3 regions of the Paenisporosarcina sp. TG-14 genome follow, and region 1 is predicted to be linked to each of the others. Evidence: riboswitches for the same ligand, from Rfam matches in the RefSeq annotation. Region 1 holds a riboswitch; each other region holds the start of a gene.
The links. A riboswitch is a leader RNA that binds a small molecule or an ion and turns the genes downstream of it on or off. The one in region 1 is predicted to bind thiamine pyrophosphate.
Positions count from the first base shown of each region.

Region 2: linked by a shared signal. The riboswitch ahead of C406_RS0109405 (ABC transporter substrate-binding protein) and the one ahead of tenA (thiaminase II) in region 1 are both predicted to bind thiamine pyrophosphate.
Region 3: linked by a shared signal. The riboswitch ahead of tenA (thiaminase II) and the one ahead of tenA (thiaminase II) in region 1 are both predicted to bind thiamine pyrophosphate.

Region 1 covers NZ_AMGD01000033.1:32,900-38,299, forward strand. Annotated here, with positions in the region: gene thiO (glycine oxidase ThiO) at 1-1,040, opposite strand, end outside; gene tenI (thiazole tautomerase TenI) at 1,087-1,692, opposite strand; TPP riboswitch at 1,806-1,907, opposite strand; gene tenA (thiaminase II) at 1,960-2,646, opposite strand; TPP riboswitch at 2,844-2,982, opposite strand; gene C406_RS0111150 (MaoC/PaaZ C-terminal domain-containing protein) at 3,069-3,485, opposite strand; gene C406_RS0111155 (FAS1-like dehydratase domain-containing protein) at 3,482-3,904, opposite strand; gene C406_RS0111160 (acetyl-CoA C-acyltransferase) at 3,906-5,015, opposite strand; gene C406_RS0111165 (AMP-binding protein) at 5,012-5,400, opposite strand, start outside.
Region 2 covers NZ_AMGD01000026.1:14,133-19,532, forward strand. Annotated here, with positions in the region: gene C406_RS19440 (N-acetylmuramoyl-L-alanine amidase family protein) at 1-288, opposite strand, end outside; gene C406_RS0109395 (uracil-DNA glycosylase family protein) at 633-1,304, shown strand; gene C406_RS19445 (HD domain-containing protein) at 1,402-2,271, shown strand; TPP riboswitch at 2,651-2,760, shown strand; gene C406_RS0109405 (ABC transporter substrate-binding protein) at 2,956-3,963, shown strand; gene C406_RS0109410 (thiamine-binding protein) at 3,964-4,257, shown strand; gene C406_RS0109415 (ABC transporter permease) at 4,254-5,024, shown strand; gene C406_RS0109420 (ABC transporter ATP-binding protein) at 5,014-5,400, shown strand, end outside.
Region 3 covers NZ_AMGD01000006.1:65,174-70,573, forward strand. Annotated here, with positions in the region: gene C406_RS0102935 (efflux RND transporter permease subunit) at 1-808, shown strand, start outside; gene C406_RS0102940 (TetR/AcrR family transcriptional regulator) at 813-1,382, shown strand; gene C406_RS0102945 (DUF6143 family protein) at 1,615-2,148, opposite strand; TPP riboswitch at 2,305-2,403, shown strand; TPP riboswitch at 2,469-2,564, shown strand; gene tenA (thiaminase II) at 2,633-3,313, shown strand; gene thiM (hydroxyethylthiazole kinase) at 3,303-4,055, shown strand; gene thiD (bifunctional hydroxymethylpyrimidine kinase/phosphomethylpyrimidine kinase) at 4,052-4,876, shown strand; gene thiE (thiamine phosphate synthase) at 4,866-5,400, shown strand, end outside.

The DNA of each region.
Region 1 (5,400 bases):
ACCTCACCAGTTATAGGAGAAAGTAATATTCCATTTCTAAAATGCCCTGTTGCAATAAATAAACCTTTGTATATAGGGTGTTCTCCTAAGTACGGAAGCCCATCAGCGGTTTGCGGTCGAATGCCAGCCCATGCCCGCTCCCATTCTGCTTCAACAATGGACGGCATCAGTTTTTTTGCTTGTTCCATCAGTATGGATATTCCCTCTACCGTAACTTTTTTGCAAAATGTTCTTGGCTTTAAAGTTGCACCGACAATGATTCTTCCCCCCTTCTTAGGGACAAGGTAGCAACCATGCGAAAATACTGTAGTCGTTAGTATTTGACTATGTGTAACAACAGAAAAACATTCACCCTTCACAGGATAGGTATCTAGCTGTAAGCCTGTTTTTGAAAGTAACTTCCTACTCCAAGCACCACCTGCAACAATGACATTTTCACTATTAAAATTTCCTTCATTCGTTACAACACCCGAGACCTTCCCTTTTGACAGCTGAAAGTAATATACTTCCACGAATTCCTTTATTACTACACCACGTGCTGCTGCAGACTTTAAAAACCCTAAAGTTAACTGAGTAGCTTCTACTTGCCCATCTTTTTCAAGATGCATTGCTCCTGTAATCGCATCAGACAATACTGGCTCTTTCCTTCTTACCTCTTTACCTGTCATCCAATCGGCTTGCTCTCCACTTTGTCGTTGGATAGCAATGACTCGCTTATATTCCTGCTGTTGCTGTTCGTTTAAGGCAACCTTCAACATGCCTTTATTTATAAGTTCTATATCTATTCCACTCGTCTCTTTTATCTCGCCAGCTAGTTGGGTAAACATCGCTCTACTTTTTCTAGCTAATTGAAAAAGTGATCCTTGTCCATCCATTTCTGCTTGAGCACCCAGCATCCCAGCAGCAGCTCCAGAGGCTTTACTAGCAAGTCGTTCTTTTTCCAGCAAAAGGACTTTACCCCCTCGTTTTGCAAGGTTATACGCAATGGCTCCCCCGATTACTCCGCCTCCTACTACGATTGCATCATAAACATATCTCATCAAAAATCCCCTTCTCCCATAAAAATATTTAAGTACAATTCAGTTGTTAAGTAGATAGATTTTGATAATATTCTTTTACTGCTGCTAAAGGATTTTCTGCTTCTAAGACCCCAGACATCACAGCAATTCCCTGTGCACCTGCATCGATGACTCCTCTAATATTTGTAGGTTTTATACCACCTATTGCTAATACTGGTATCAAAACATGATGAGCTACGAGTTCTAATTGATTTAAACCCTTAGATACTAATCCTGGCTTCGATTGTGTGGGAAAAATATGTCCGAAAATAACATAATCTGCTCCTAGTTCTTGTGCAGTTAGACCCTCGTCAATTGAATGCACAGAACATCCAACTCTCAAGCTTGTAAACTGTTTTTTAACAATTTCTACAGGTAAAGAATGATAGGCTAGTTGGGCTCCTGCTACTTTTGAAGCAAAGGCAACATCTACTCGATCATTGATTATTATTTTAGAAAGAGGCACTTTCTGGTCTGTTAATAAATTCACTATTTCGTAAATCTCATTGGCCGTTTTAGCCTTTTCACGAATATGAATGGCATCGATATATGGATGGATCTGACCTACAATTTCCGCTAATTTCTGAGGTTCCTGTTTCCCAGTGGATATGACATGTAATTCTGCATTTTTCATTCCAACTATCCTCCTCATTTTTGAAAGCAAAGATGATACCCTTAATATCTATAATTCCAGAAATCAAAAAACCACCCCGGCGTTGGAGTGGTTTGTTATTATATGTATAGACTATAACTACATTTCCACTTCCCTACGCCAGTTCTAATTAGATCAGGTTCAAAGGGTCTGGACTTTCTCCATCTCAGTCTTTAAAGACTCCCCTAGTGTATTTATATTCAATTGTATGAGACTGTTACAAAATATTAATTCATTTTCTATGATTTTCTATGTGAATTTTAATGCTCCTTTTCGGACCGGCCATTCCTCTAAATTGTAAGCCATTTCCCAAAATGAATATTCGTAATGACTACTAATGATAAAATGTTCTTTCATTTGCTCACGGTCATCTTCTGTTAGCTTTTCGGCAATCTTGTCTAGTCTATTAATTTGTTCCTCGACTAATGTTCTAAAACCTTCTCCACCATATGCTGCAATCCATTCTTGGTAAATTGGTTCTTTAGGGGAACACGTCTGCAGTTTCTCCCCAATTTCATAGTAAAGCCAGTAGCATGGTAATATTGCTGCGATAATATCACCTAAATGTCCTTGATATGCCACACGATACATATGGGATGTATATGCATAAGCAGTAGGTGACGGCTTGAAGTTTGCTTGTTCTGCTTCAGTAATTCCAAGACGACGTGAAAAGTTTCGATGTAAAGACAATTCTGCTTCATATGTTCCCTGTGCATGAGATGCTAATCTACTTGTAGTGTCAAGATCCTTTGCCCTTGCAGCACCTAAAGCTTGAACCCTTGCAAAATGGGACAAATAATAAGAATCCTGCATGACGTAATACCTGAAACTTTCTAAAGACAATGTACCATCCCCAATTCCTGTTACAAACGGATGATGAAAGCTTGCTTCCCAAATGTAATCGGATTCCTCTCTTAAAAGCTTAGAAAATGTCATGAATACTTCCTCCTCAATAATTTTACTCGAATAGTAACCTATCCCTGATTTATAAGAAAAGCGTAAAGCTCCACACTAGCTCGAATTAAGAAAATACTCTTAAAAATATATACTTTCACATATTTTTGCATATAAAAAACCACTTTCTTAACAATCATAAGAAAGTGGTTGTATCGGAAAAATAGGTAGAAACGTATTGCTCCGCAACTCCACTTTCCTACGCTGGTGTAAACCAGATCAGGTTCTAAGGGTCTTAAAGTATTACTTTAATCTCAACCTTTATTAGTAAGTAAATAATTTCTATTTACTTATAGAAAGGTCCCCCTAGTGGAAGATATTACTATTCAATTGTTCGTAACCATCATAACATGTTTTGGTTTCTTTTCCATTCTAATATGTCATGAAACGATTGAATTAATATTCTATGAGTTTATTTTTCTATTCTTAACTACTATCTCACCTCGAATCACTCTATGTCCACTACTGCTCATACCTGTTACTTCTACCTTAACTTCAGCAACACATTTCTCTTTGACAACGCCTGTTAATTCCACTCCGTCTCCAACCTGCAGAGGTGCAAGAAACATGACATTCATTTGTTGTATCAGTAAGTGGGCATTCATATAAGACGACAGTATTCGACCTGTGAAACCCATAGTGAGCATTCCATGAACGATGGGCTGATCAAATCCCTTTTGTTGTGCAGCATCTTGGTCTACATGTATTGGATTGAAATCTTTTGAAACTTCTGCATATCTTGTAATCCAAATTGAAGGAACGTTTTTGATTGAGATCGTCTCGAGTGAATGACCAACTTCTAAAGCAAATAACGTATTCACTTTTTCATCTCCCCAATTAGTGTAGAGTTTGAAGTGAAGATGACTTTACCTCTTTCATTTTCACCAACTAGTTCATTATCCAAAATAAGGAATGAGCGTTTGGATTTAACCGACTTTAACGTGATCATACACGTATAAGTTTGGCCCGCCATCACTGGTTCACTATAGTTAATCGATTGATATTTATGAATAAAAGAGTCACCTCCATTCATCCAAGGTACTTTAATATATTGCCAAAAAATCATAGGCATGCAGGGTGGTGCTGGAATATCGGCGTACCCTTTATTAATAGCTTCTTTGTAATTGAAAAAAAGCGATTCGGTTTCTTCGATTGAACGTGCATAATCAGCAATCATTTCTCTGGTGACTGCTACTTTAAAGGGAGTGGTTGTAAATCCTTCATAGGAATAGTAATCCATTTCATTCTTCCTCCATATATTTTTCAAATAAGGTTGCTATTCCAAGTCCGCCACCTATCCCGATTGTGGCAATACCATAGCGACATTGAATAGACTTCATTTCAGAATAAAGTCGAGTAACAAGAATTGCTCCAGAAGCTCCATATGGATGACCATAAGCAATTGCTCCCCCACCTTTATTAAGTCTTTCATAAGGGATTTGAAGTGATTTTGCAGAAGCCACAACTTGGGCTGAGAAAGCTTCATTTAATTCGACAATATCAATCTCGTCCATAGTTAATTGAGATTGTAAAAGGAGTCTTTTCACTGCTAGAACTGGTCCAATACCAGGCGTATTCGGATCGACACCTACTGTAACTGCATCTTTAAATTTCAGCTGTATCGAAAGTCCAAGTTCTTTTGCTTTTTTTTCAGAAAGAATGAGCGATAACGCAGCACCATCATTGAGCCCACACGAATTTGCGGCTGTTACAGTACCTGTTTCTATGAAAATAGGTCGTGCTCGTTGAATGAGTTTTTGATAATTCATACCTGGTTTTAATGCTTCATCTCGGTCAAAAGGAACAATTGAAATCTGTTCACTAACAAATCGATTTTTATGTAAAGAGTCATACGCTCTCTCATAACTTAACGCTGCGAAGGTATCTTGTTCATCTCTAGTTACTCCATATTTTTCTGCTACATTTTCAGCACCGATTCCCATGTCAGGGTCTCCGATTGAATCCGGCGAAAAACGAGCTCGCTTTGGAAAAGTCGACAAACTTGTGCTCTCTACCCCACCTGCCAAGTAAATCTCTCCTGCTCCTGCTTGAATAAGTCGACAAGCAAGATTAATCGCTTCAAGACCTGAACCGCACTGACGGTCAACGGTTAATCCTGGAACCACTAGTGGAAGCCCAGCTGTCAAGGCAGAGAGTCTCGCCAAATTCCCACCAGGTCCTACAACATTTCCGAGAATAACATCGGAAACATCTTCAGGTTTAATACCAGTATTTAGTAAGAGAGCTTTAATCAGTTTTGAAACCATTTGCTCAGGTGGAATATCTTTTAAAACTCCTCCCTTTTTCCCAATAATCGTTCTTTTCGAATTGACAACTACAGGTATATTCATTTCAATTGTTCCTTTCGAATAAGACATTCCTTCAACTCTGCACGTGCTATTTTTCCATTTGACGTATAAGGAAATGAATTCACAAAGTGATAAGTTCGAGGTACTTTATAGTTTGCTAATTGCTTTCTGCAATAAGATGTCATGACATGTTTTTTTAGAATTTGATTACTTTTTGTTTTTACAATTGCAACAATTTTTTCTCCCCAATAATCGTCTGGCATTCCAAGAATCATTACCTCTTCAATTTCTTCCATTTGATAAAGAACACTTTCAATTTCTTCAGGATAAACATTCAGCCCTCCCGTAATAATCATGTTATTTTCTCGACCAATGATTGTTAGGAATCCATCCTCATCTTGTTTAGCTAAATCCCCTACAGTTGCCC
Region 2 (5,400 bases), on a different contig from region 1:
TTCCACACCACTATGATTTCCCCATTCATCTCCAATCGCATTATGGTGGGAACTGACATAAATATCAGCTTTCCAAGCGTTTGCCTGATTTGTACGATTTACTAAAGGTATATCTGTTTTACCACTTGGATCGTCCACACGTAATTGTTGAACTCCATCATAGTTTGCTAGAAAGGCCATTCCGGCAATCACTACGGAATTGTTAAATGACCATTCTCTTTCCCCGATCGGCGAACGTTTCCCTGCTGTATTTATCCCGTGACCTGCTGACCATGCTACTTTCTTCATCTATCTTCAATTCCTTTCATTTCAAATTATTCGCCACTCAGCTAAACGTATATAGAAATGAGTTTATTATATAAATAGATAGAAGAAAATAGGAAATATGGATACAATTTTTGAAATTTAAAATTAAATCCTCTACTAGTTAACCCTTTCAATGAACTATTGGGCAAGTAAAACGTTCCTTATATAGAAGAAACTAATTAAAAAGTGAAGGCAATAATTACAACTTTCATAGCGAAAAAAAAGGGAATTTAGTATTATATGGCGAATATAAGAATATATGCCTAAATAGTAAAGTCATTATATTTACCTATAAATTGTTTATAAAAAAGAAAAGAGGAATCTCGTTGGAGAAAATCATTGATTTACATGAGGATTTCTACAAAAGCATTCAGAACGATCTTGAAGTTAAGGAAAAACTTGAACGCGAAAAGATTACCATATTGGATGGGTTTATTGAAAATAGGGAACTTGTGCGACTGTACTACCAAGCATTCTATATAAGCAAAACACCTAGAATTGTTTTATGTGGGACTAATCCAGGAAAAAACGGGGCTGGTCAAACAGGAATACCTTTTATAGATTTTAATGGTGCGTCGGAGTTATTTCCTAATGTTGACCAAGATGACAAAGAGAGAAGTGCTCAATTTATTTTGTCAGTTATTAGTGAAATAGGGAAAATGAAATTTCATAAAAATGTATACATGACAAACTTATCGTGGTTTGGTTTTATTCAGGACAATAAGAATGTGAATTACTTTAATTTACCTACACCTTTGGACGCGGTTTTTACAGATTCCTTTTTAACAGAAATGGAAATTGTTCGACCGAAAATGATTATTCCTTTGAGTAAAGAAGTTGAACAAGCATTAAATAAAATGACAGAAGAAGGAAGATTAAACTATCCGGTAGGTCCGCGTCTACCACATCCATATTATTGTTCATTCGGTAAAAGAGAAGACAAGTATAAAGAGAAATATGTGAATAGAATTACGAGTTCGATGGGGAGGCTAGCTTAAAGGTGAACAATGAGGCCACCTTTGTTTGCGTCCGTATGAAAGGCCGACTACTTGCGGGGCTACCTGCCAAATAGATGAGAAAAGGAAGATGAATTTAATGAAAAACATGATAGAAAAAGCCATGCAATTTGCTGCAGTCAAACATGATGGACACTATCGAAAAGACTCGAAAATTCCATATATCACGCATCCAGTAGGCGTTGCAATGATCCTGAAGCAAACAAAGGCTCCAGACGAAGTGGTTGCAGCTGGGATTTTGCATGACACGCTTGAAGATACCGATACAACGGCCGATGAACTTATTGAGCATTTTGGGGAAAAGGTTTTGCAATTGGTTATCGCCGCATCCGAACCTGATAAATCACTGCCATGGGAGGATAGAAAACAGCACACAATCGACTCCATTTCAGCTATGACACCTGATGAAATATTAGTCATTACCGCAGATAAATTGCACAATATCCGATCAATTCAGGTGGACTTGAATGAAAAAGGCGAGTCTGTTTGGAGTCGTTTCAATCGAGGAAAACGTGAACAGTCGTGGTATTACATGAGTGTTGTACGAGAATTGGAATCATTTAAAAAAGAAGTTCCTCTTGTACGCGTGCTCAAGAAAGAAGTGTTCCAATTATTTGTTGGCAAGAAAAAACTTACTGTGAAGGAAATAGATGCGCTGTTTAGTTGTAGTTATGATTGTAATGAGAAGCGACAGCGGGAGATAGCTTCTATGGGCATCCTTGGTTTTGTCAAAGAAGCATTAACATACGCGGATGACACATACATAAACGCTGACTACAACAAGGTTTCTCCTTTAATGGAGTCATTAAGGAAGCGAGGCATCGATTTTGAAATGAATTCCGATGGCTCGTTCATCCTGCTATCATACTGCGCTGAACTCAAACATCGTCTAGCTTGGTCTGATAAAACACTTTACAAACATTTCAAGCGCAACCTTAAGAATCTGTAAAGGGGTTTTTGTGGAAATAAAAGAGTTAAAGCAACTACGCCTTGTAATATTGTAAAGAAAGACGTACCACTGAGTGTGTACTGAAGGAATAGGAGACGACGATCGAAGTGACTTATCACTTCAGTCGTCGTCTCCTTTCATTTTTTAGGTTGTGATGCAGTTCCTTTACCATCCATAGTTAAAATCAAACACATGTCCACGTTAAGGTGAGCGAAGGACGCACACCTGCCGCGAGATAGCCTGTACGAAAGAGAACTAGCGAAACTCTAGCCAACGCTGAGAGGTAGATCATTTTATAATAATATTCTTTCTAACTCTTGTAACTGAACCAAATGTGTGGCAAAGTTAACCTAACAAAGTATTAGACGAACTTCATAACTGAAACATGTGGGGGGACCAGTGTTGCTGGTTGAGACCGTATCCTTAAGATACAAACCCTTGGAACCTGATCTGGTTAATACCAGCGTAGGAAACATATTTAAACATTCTTATTTGTGTTGATATGCGCCCTAGGTACCTACCTAGAGGTGCTTTTTTATATGAAAAAAGATGTTTTAAAGATTAGACAGAGCTAAATGATTACACTAGAAGTTAGTGATTAATCAAGTACCTTGTGAATATGTTTCCACCTTTTCGTTCCATCGTTTAATGCTTTTAATAGAAAAGACAAGGGGAGAAAAGATGATGAAAAAATGGATAGGATTACTACTAATTGCTCTACTGCTAACAGCCTGTGGGAATACTGACAGCCAAAGCACGGAACAAAATGAAGACATAGACAAGTTAAAAAAAGTAACAGTGGTATTGGATTGGACGCCAAATACAAATCATACAGGATTATACGTTGCAAAAGAAAAAGGATACTTTACAGATAAAGGCCTTGATGTCGAAATTATTATGCCAGGTGAAGCGGGCGCTAACCAGCTAGTAGCTGCAGGTAAGGCAGAATTTGGAGTTGGGTATCAGGAATCTTTAACCGAAGCACGAGTGCAAGATATACCAATCGTGTCAATTGCTGCGGTTATTCAACATAATACTTCGGGCTTTGCGTCTCCTGTAGAAAAGAACATTACCTCACCAAAAGATTATGAAGGTAAAGCGTATGGAGGATGGGGAGCGCCTGTTGAAAAAGCAGTGATTGCCTCTTTAATGAAGCAAGAAGATGCTGATGTAGAGAAAGTGGATATTATTAATACAGGTGATACAGACTTTTTTACAGCTGTAAAAAGAGATGTTGACTTTGCATGGATCTATTACGCATGGACAGGAATTGAAGCGGAACTTCGCGGAGAGGAATTGAATATGCAGTATCTGGCTGATTACTCAGATAAGCTAGATTACTATACACCTATTTTGATTACGAATGAGGCGTTAATTGCAGAAGATCCCGACACTGTGCGTGCATTTGTAGCAGCAGCTTCACAAGGATATGAATACTCAATTGATAATCCACAAGAAGCGGCGGATGTTTTAATAAAGGCTGTTCCAGATTTAGACCCTGAATTGGTTAAAGCAAGCCAGAAATGGTTAGCGCCAAAGTATCAGGATGATGGATCACAATGGGGTATTCAAGAGAAGTCTGTTTGGGAAAACTATGCAAATTGGATGAGCGAAAATGAATTATTAGAAGGCAAGTTAGAAGTAGAAAAAGCCTTTACGAATGAATTCTTACCAAAAAAGGAGAATGAATAGATGATCAACTCTTTAGTCAGCATTCAAATTATACCAAAAACAAGAAATGGGGAAGATTCAATCCCGTTTATAGAAGAAGCAATTGCCATCATTCAGGAGTCTGGGATACGTTATGAAGTCCATCCTCTCGAAACAACCATGGAGGGGAATTTGACAGAAATTTTCTCCGTGATCGAGAAGATGAATCAAAAAATGATAGATTCTGGCTGTGTGAATGTCATTTCTCAAGTGAAAATCCTTTATCAACCGAGCGGTGTTTCTATGGATAAATTGACTGAAAAATACCGGTCATGAGAATTTTATATAGAGGATGGAGACCAGTATTGGTTCTCATCCTCTTATTTTCACTATGGCAACTATCTACTTGGTTACTCGAAATACCGAAATGGCTTCTGCCAGCTCCATCTCAAATATGGGCTGAGGCAATAACTGGCTGGTCAACTTACAGTCACCACTTAATTTCAACTATACGACTGTCCTTTATGGGTTTACTAATAGGTAGCGCTGTTGGCCTGCTAGTTGCGGTTAGTTTGCATCGCTTACCAAAACTTAGAGAGGCATTTTATCCACTAATCATATTGTCACAAAACATTCCCATCATCGTATTGGCCCCATTGTTAGTCATCTGGTTTGGATTTGGCCTTCTACCTAAAATTATTATTATCACGCTAGTTTGCTTCTTTCCTATCACCATTGCTGCGATGGGCGGATTTCGGCAAACCACTGCTGAACTTATGCATTATATGAAAATGGCAGGGGCATCAAACAAACAAATTTTTTGGAAAGTAGAGTGGCCATATGCATTGCCTTCGATATTTTCCGGACTAAAAATTGCAGCAACTTATAGTGTAATGGGAGCTGTTATCTCAGAATGGCTAGGCGCCAAAGAAGGGATCGGGGTCTATATGACTCTTGCGTCCTCCTCATTTCGGACAGAACGTGTCTTTGTGGCAATCTTTCTCATTATGATTTTAAGCTTAACCTTCTTCGCAATTATTTCTTCATTAGAGAAGAAGTTGGTGAAAGGGAAGCCTAAGGGGGAGGGTACTAATGGGTATTAAGCTCAGCATAGAAAATATGACGAAATCCTTCGATAACAATAAGGTACTAGAAGAGTTATCTTTTCAAGTACATGAAGGAGAATTCGTTTCAATAGTAGGACCTTCAGGAAGTGGAAAGAGCACGTTATTTCATCTAATTGGTGGACTCTACACCCCTGACTCCGGAGATATCCGGATGGATGGAAAACGAATAAATGGCCAAAGAGGTTCAATCAGCTATACACCACAATCCCCTTCAATATTACCCTGGCGGACAGTACTTGATAATGTACTGCTAGGTGGAGAAATTATCGGCAAAAAAAGTGAAATAGAAGCAATACAGATGATTGAAAGAGCTGGTTTAAAAGGCTATGAACAGGCTTATCCCAATGAATTA
Region 3 (5,400 bases), on a different contig from region 1:
AAATTCAATTACAGAAGTGTTAAAAAAATTGAATGATGGGGAAATCCCAACAGGCTCAGAGTTAGAAGGATTAATGGATGATATTCCAGATCAACAACAGAAGTTACTTATTAACGAGTCTGGCACGAAAGGCGTAATCACTGTCGGAATAAAACATCTGGAAGCTGAGCCGTTGAAAAACTTTATTGATGATTTGAATCAGTACCTTATCGATAACCAGCCAGATAATATGGAAACTATGGTAACAGGAAAATCTGTGTTAGATGTCGAAATGGTTTCTGGATTGACAACTGGGCGATACAAAATGACTTTGCTAGGCATGGCCCTTGTATTTTTAGGTTTACTTGCAGTTTACCGACACCCGATTAAGGCTTTGATTCCTTTGTTACCGATTACTTTAATCATTGGTTGGTCAGGAGCCGTGATGTATTTAGCTGAAATAAGCTATACACCTCTAACGGCGACGCTAGGTGCATTGATTATAGGGATTGGAACAGAATTCACCATTTTAATCATGGAAAGATTTTATGAAGAACGTGAAAATGGGAGTTCAAGCATCGATGCTATCAGAATAGCAAACCAAAAAACTGGAAAATCAATTTTCGCATCAGCCATTACAACTATTGGTGGCTTTAGTGCTTTGCTTGTATCAGATTTTGTCATCTTGAGTAATTTTGGTATGATGACCCTAATCAATATTTCACTAGCTTTATTCAGTACAATTGTCGTGATGCCAGCTGTCTTGATTATTTTAGATCGTTTTGTAAAAACAAAACCTAGAATAGAAAAGGATACACTGGTAAATTAGGGGGATGAAGTCAATTAAAGATAAAACTGAACAAATTTTGCAAGCAGCTGTAAAGATTTTCATCAATAAAGGGCTTCAGGCAACCACACAGGAAATTTCCAAAGAAGCAGACGTTGCAGAAGTTACTTTGTTTCGGAAGTTTTCTACTAAGCAAAATTTATTTAAAACAGTTATTAAAAATGTACTTGAAAAACAATTTAATTCCAAGGTGATGCAACTAGCTGATCATGAAAATACAGAAGAATTTCTTAAAGGAACAATTGATAATCGCTTGAAGACACTTTCCAAAAATGCGTCTTTAGTTAAGATGCTTATCTCGGAAAGTTTGAAAGGCAATTTGAGTTCCGATATTGATTTCCCTGTGATTATTCATGCACAGTTAAAAAAAGCATTAGATCACCATTTTACTCAAAAAAATCAGAAGGCTGACACTGAATTATGTGCCAGACAGCTAGTAGGAATTTTTCTGAGTCATATTATCATTCCTAACGAGCGTCCTTATTACAAGTTAAATGATGAAGACAAAGAAGCATTAGTAAATAAGTATGTAAAATCATTAATTACATTATTATAAAAGGCTATGTTAAAGTTATTGGTTTATTTAAGTGAGCTTGGAAATGTATCTCCAAGCTCATTTTTTTTGACTGTTTTGTTTTACTAAAGTACCTGTTAGTAAAACATTAATTGAAACGATAAAGTAAACCATACATCCACAAGTACAAAATCCAAGATATTTATACAAGATATAAGCATGCTTTAGTTCAATAAGACAATAACTAAGTTAATCTATTAGTTTTTTTATGTTGCTATTCCCTTATTTCAAACCACCCGAATGCAACATCTGCCTTAACAATTTCATTATCTGGTGAAACTAAAAAAATAATAAATGAATCGCCTGATGAAAAAATGAATTTTCCATCTTCATCACTCGTCAAAGTACTTTTTGGAGATACAATTCGCTTAAATGAATTTATCCCTCTCTTCGGAAATCCTTCAACAAGTTCTGCAAAAGCGATATTTACTTCAGGCTTTGGAAGTGGAGAAAGAGTTGTATTTGCAGGTGTTACCTTATCCGAAATCATTGATTTTCCAGGAGGTTTTGGATTAAACCAAATTTCAGCTATAAAAGGTTGATTAGAATGGTTGGTAACGGTAAATGCATTTACAAATAAATTCACATCTGAATTAGAGGGGTTAATTAAGCCTCCCCAAGCATTTTTTCCTTTTCCGAAACGAATCGTTTCAGTTTGTCCAACAAAATATCTCCCCTGTAAAGATTGATATAATGGGTTAGGTATGTTGACAGCTTTAATAAATCGCTCATTATTAAACATTGGCATACGAACAATTCACTCCTTTCTAAAGTCTATGTAAATTGAAAGGAAATGTTTCGACAAATATATTTAAAAATAAAAGAATTTAAGCATAATCTACTTGATAAATGTTACTTTTCCATTTTACGCTTTCACTCTATTATGCTAGTATGAAATTAATTAAAATAGTTGCAGGGGAACGCATTTGCGTTGAGAAGGTTAAAACCTGACCCTTTGAACCTGTTCGTTAAGACGAACGTAGGGAGCAGAGTACATAGCGTTTCGACGTATTTCTTTTGTGCTAAAGCTCTCCATTTAGGAGGGCTTTTTTGTTTGCTAATTCAATATTTTAATTGCGGGGGGACTATTTAGTTGAGAAGGTAAAACCTGACCCTTGGAACCTGACAGTTAACACTGACGTAGGGAGCAATGTTTCATTTACAACGCTCTTTTGCCACGTGCAAAGGAGCGTTTTTTGCACTTGCGTCCATCCGAAAAAGGAGGACTTATGATGACATTTTGTGAAGAAGTACGAAAAGAAACTGATCTTTATTGGCAAGCAAGTTTTAATCATCCATTTGTAAAAGGACTTGTCGATGGGACACTGCCACTTGATAAGTTTAAGTTTTACATTATGCAAGACGCTTATTATTTAAAGCACTACACGAAGGTGCTAGCAATTGCAGCAACAAAGGCTGAAACGAACGAAGATATTGCTTACTTTTTAGAAACGGCTCGTCATATCAATGAGGCTGAGCTTGATTTGCATCGAACGGTTTTTAAAGAGCTAGGTATAACTGAACAAAAGGAAGCAAATTTTAAACCGGCTCCAGCGGCTTATAACTACGTATCACATATGTACAATGCTGCAAATAACGGAGATGTAGAAGAGGCGTTTGCTGCCATGTTCCCTTGTCCATGGTTATATCAAGAAATTGGGGAGAAGTATAAAGACGCAAAACCAGGCGTTAAGCTATATGAAGAATGGATTGCGATGTATAGTGCACCGGATTATAAAGAAAAAATCGAGGTGCAAAAGACGATGATGAATCGTTACGCAGAAGCAAATCCAGGTAAACAAACTGTGTTCAAAGCTCATTTTGAAAAAAGTTGCTACTACGAGTGGAAATTTTGGGAAATGCCTTGGACACATGAAAACTGGCAAGATGAGGTAAAGAACTATGCCTATTAAACAAATTCGTAAAAAAAAGCCTCTCGTACATTGCATGACGAACTATGTCGTGGCGAACTTTACAGCGAATGGGTTACTTGCAATTGGTGCGTCACCTGTCATGGCTGATGAAGTTACAGAAGTAGAAGAAATGGTCGCGATTGCAAATGCTCTTTTAATTAATATTGGCACGATCAATATAAGAACGAAAGAAGCGATGTTACTAGCAGGGAAAAAAGCGAATAAGCTTGGAACACCTGTTGTATTAGATCCAGTAGGAGTTGGGGCGACTAAGTTTCGTCAACAAGTAGTAAATGAACTATTAGAAAGTGTTCGATTCGATTTACTGCGCTGTAATGTGGGTGAACTTGCTACCATAGCAGGTGTTTCATGGGAGATAAAAGGCGTGGACAGTGGAGAAGGTGAGATGGACATTGCAACCGTTGCCACGCATGTAGCCAAAAAATGGAACTGTATAGTGGTGGTCACAGGAGCTTCTGATTATGTTACTGATGGTGACAATGGATTCTGGGTAACTGGTGGTCACATTCAGATGACCGAGGTAACAGGAACAGGTTGTTTACTAAGTGCAATTTGTGCAGCAGTCTTAACTTTAGAAGGAGAACCTCTTTTAAACTTACGTGATGTACTACAAGTTTATAAAAAGGTGTCAGAACAAGCGGTTCTATCTCCACTTCTTGGCTCATTTCAAATAGAAGTCTTAAATTCTTTACATCAATTTTCTAGAGGTGAAAATAATTGAATATCGTGATGACCATAGCTGGCTCAGATAGTAGTGGAGGTGCTGGGATACAGGCTGATTTAAAGACATTTCAAGAGCTTGGAGTGTTCGGTACATCAGTGATTACTGCGTTAACAGCTCAGAATACACTTAGTGTAGAGGGAGTTTTCCCTGCATCTGCAGACTTTGTTAAACATCAAATCGAAGTTGTCTTTCAGGACTTACCCATAAAGGCAGTCAAGACCGGTATGCTTTTTTCAGCCCCAATTATTGATGAAGTAGTGAATAGCTTACGCCAAAAAGATGTTTTGCTTGTCGTTGACCCTGTGATGATTGCAAAAGGAGGAGCAAGCTTGTTACAACATAAAGCAGTAGAAGCATTAACGACAAAGCTTTTACCACTTGCAACGGTGTTAACTCCGAATATTCCAGAAGCTGAAGTGATTAGTGGCGTTGAGATTAAGTCAGAAATGGATATACAAAAAGCGGCTGAAAAGATAGTAGCAATGGGTGTAAAGTGCGTGGTTATGAAGGGTGGCCACTTAGATGAACAAGGAACTGCAACAGATAGAGTATTTTTTGCGGATGGTACAACTTTTAAAATGACATCTGCCCGTATAGAAACGAAACATACGCATGGAACAGGTTGTACTTACTCCGCAGCACTTACTGCATTTTTAGGACAAGGTTGGTCTTTAAAAGAAGCAATCATTGAAGCTAAAAAGTTTGTCCAGCTAGCTATTGAAACCCCGTTAAACATAGGGCATGGACATGGGCCGACAAACCATTTTGCCTATAAACTAGCAAAAGGTGTATGTGAGGTGAACATCATTGAAGCGTAACGATCTAGCGTGCTATTTCATCATGGGAACACCGAACTGCATAGAAGAGCCATTACATGTGTTGGAAGATGCATTAAAAGCAGGTATAACAATTTTCCAACTTCGTGAAAAAGGCGAAGGGGCATTAACAGGAAAAGTACTTGAACAATTTGCTCGTCAATGCCAGGGGATGTGTAAACGATACAACGTGCCGTTTATTGTAAATGATGATGTAGAGCTGGCCTTGAAACTCAAAGCAGATGGCGTTCACGTAGGACAAGATGATGTAACACTTACGCACATACGCGAAAAATTTAAAGGACGAATCGTAGGAGTTTCAGTGCATACAGTCGAAGAGTTGGAACAGGCTGTAAGAGGTGGTGCTGACTATGTGGGGATTGGACCAATTTATGAAACACAGTCGAAATCTGATGCGAAAGCTCCTGCTGGTCTAACTTTTTTAAGAATAGCGAGAAGCTTGTATCGAGATTTTCCGCTTGTCGCAATTGGTGGAATCACAACTAAGAATACACATGAAACACTTG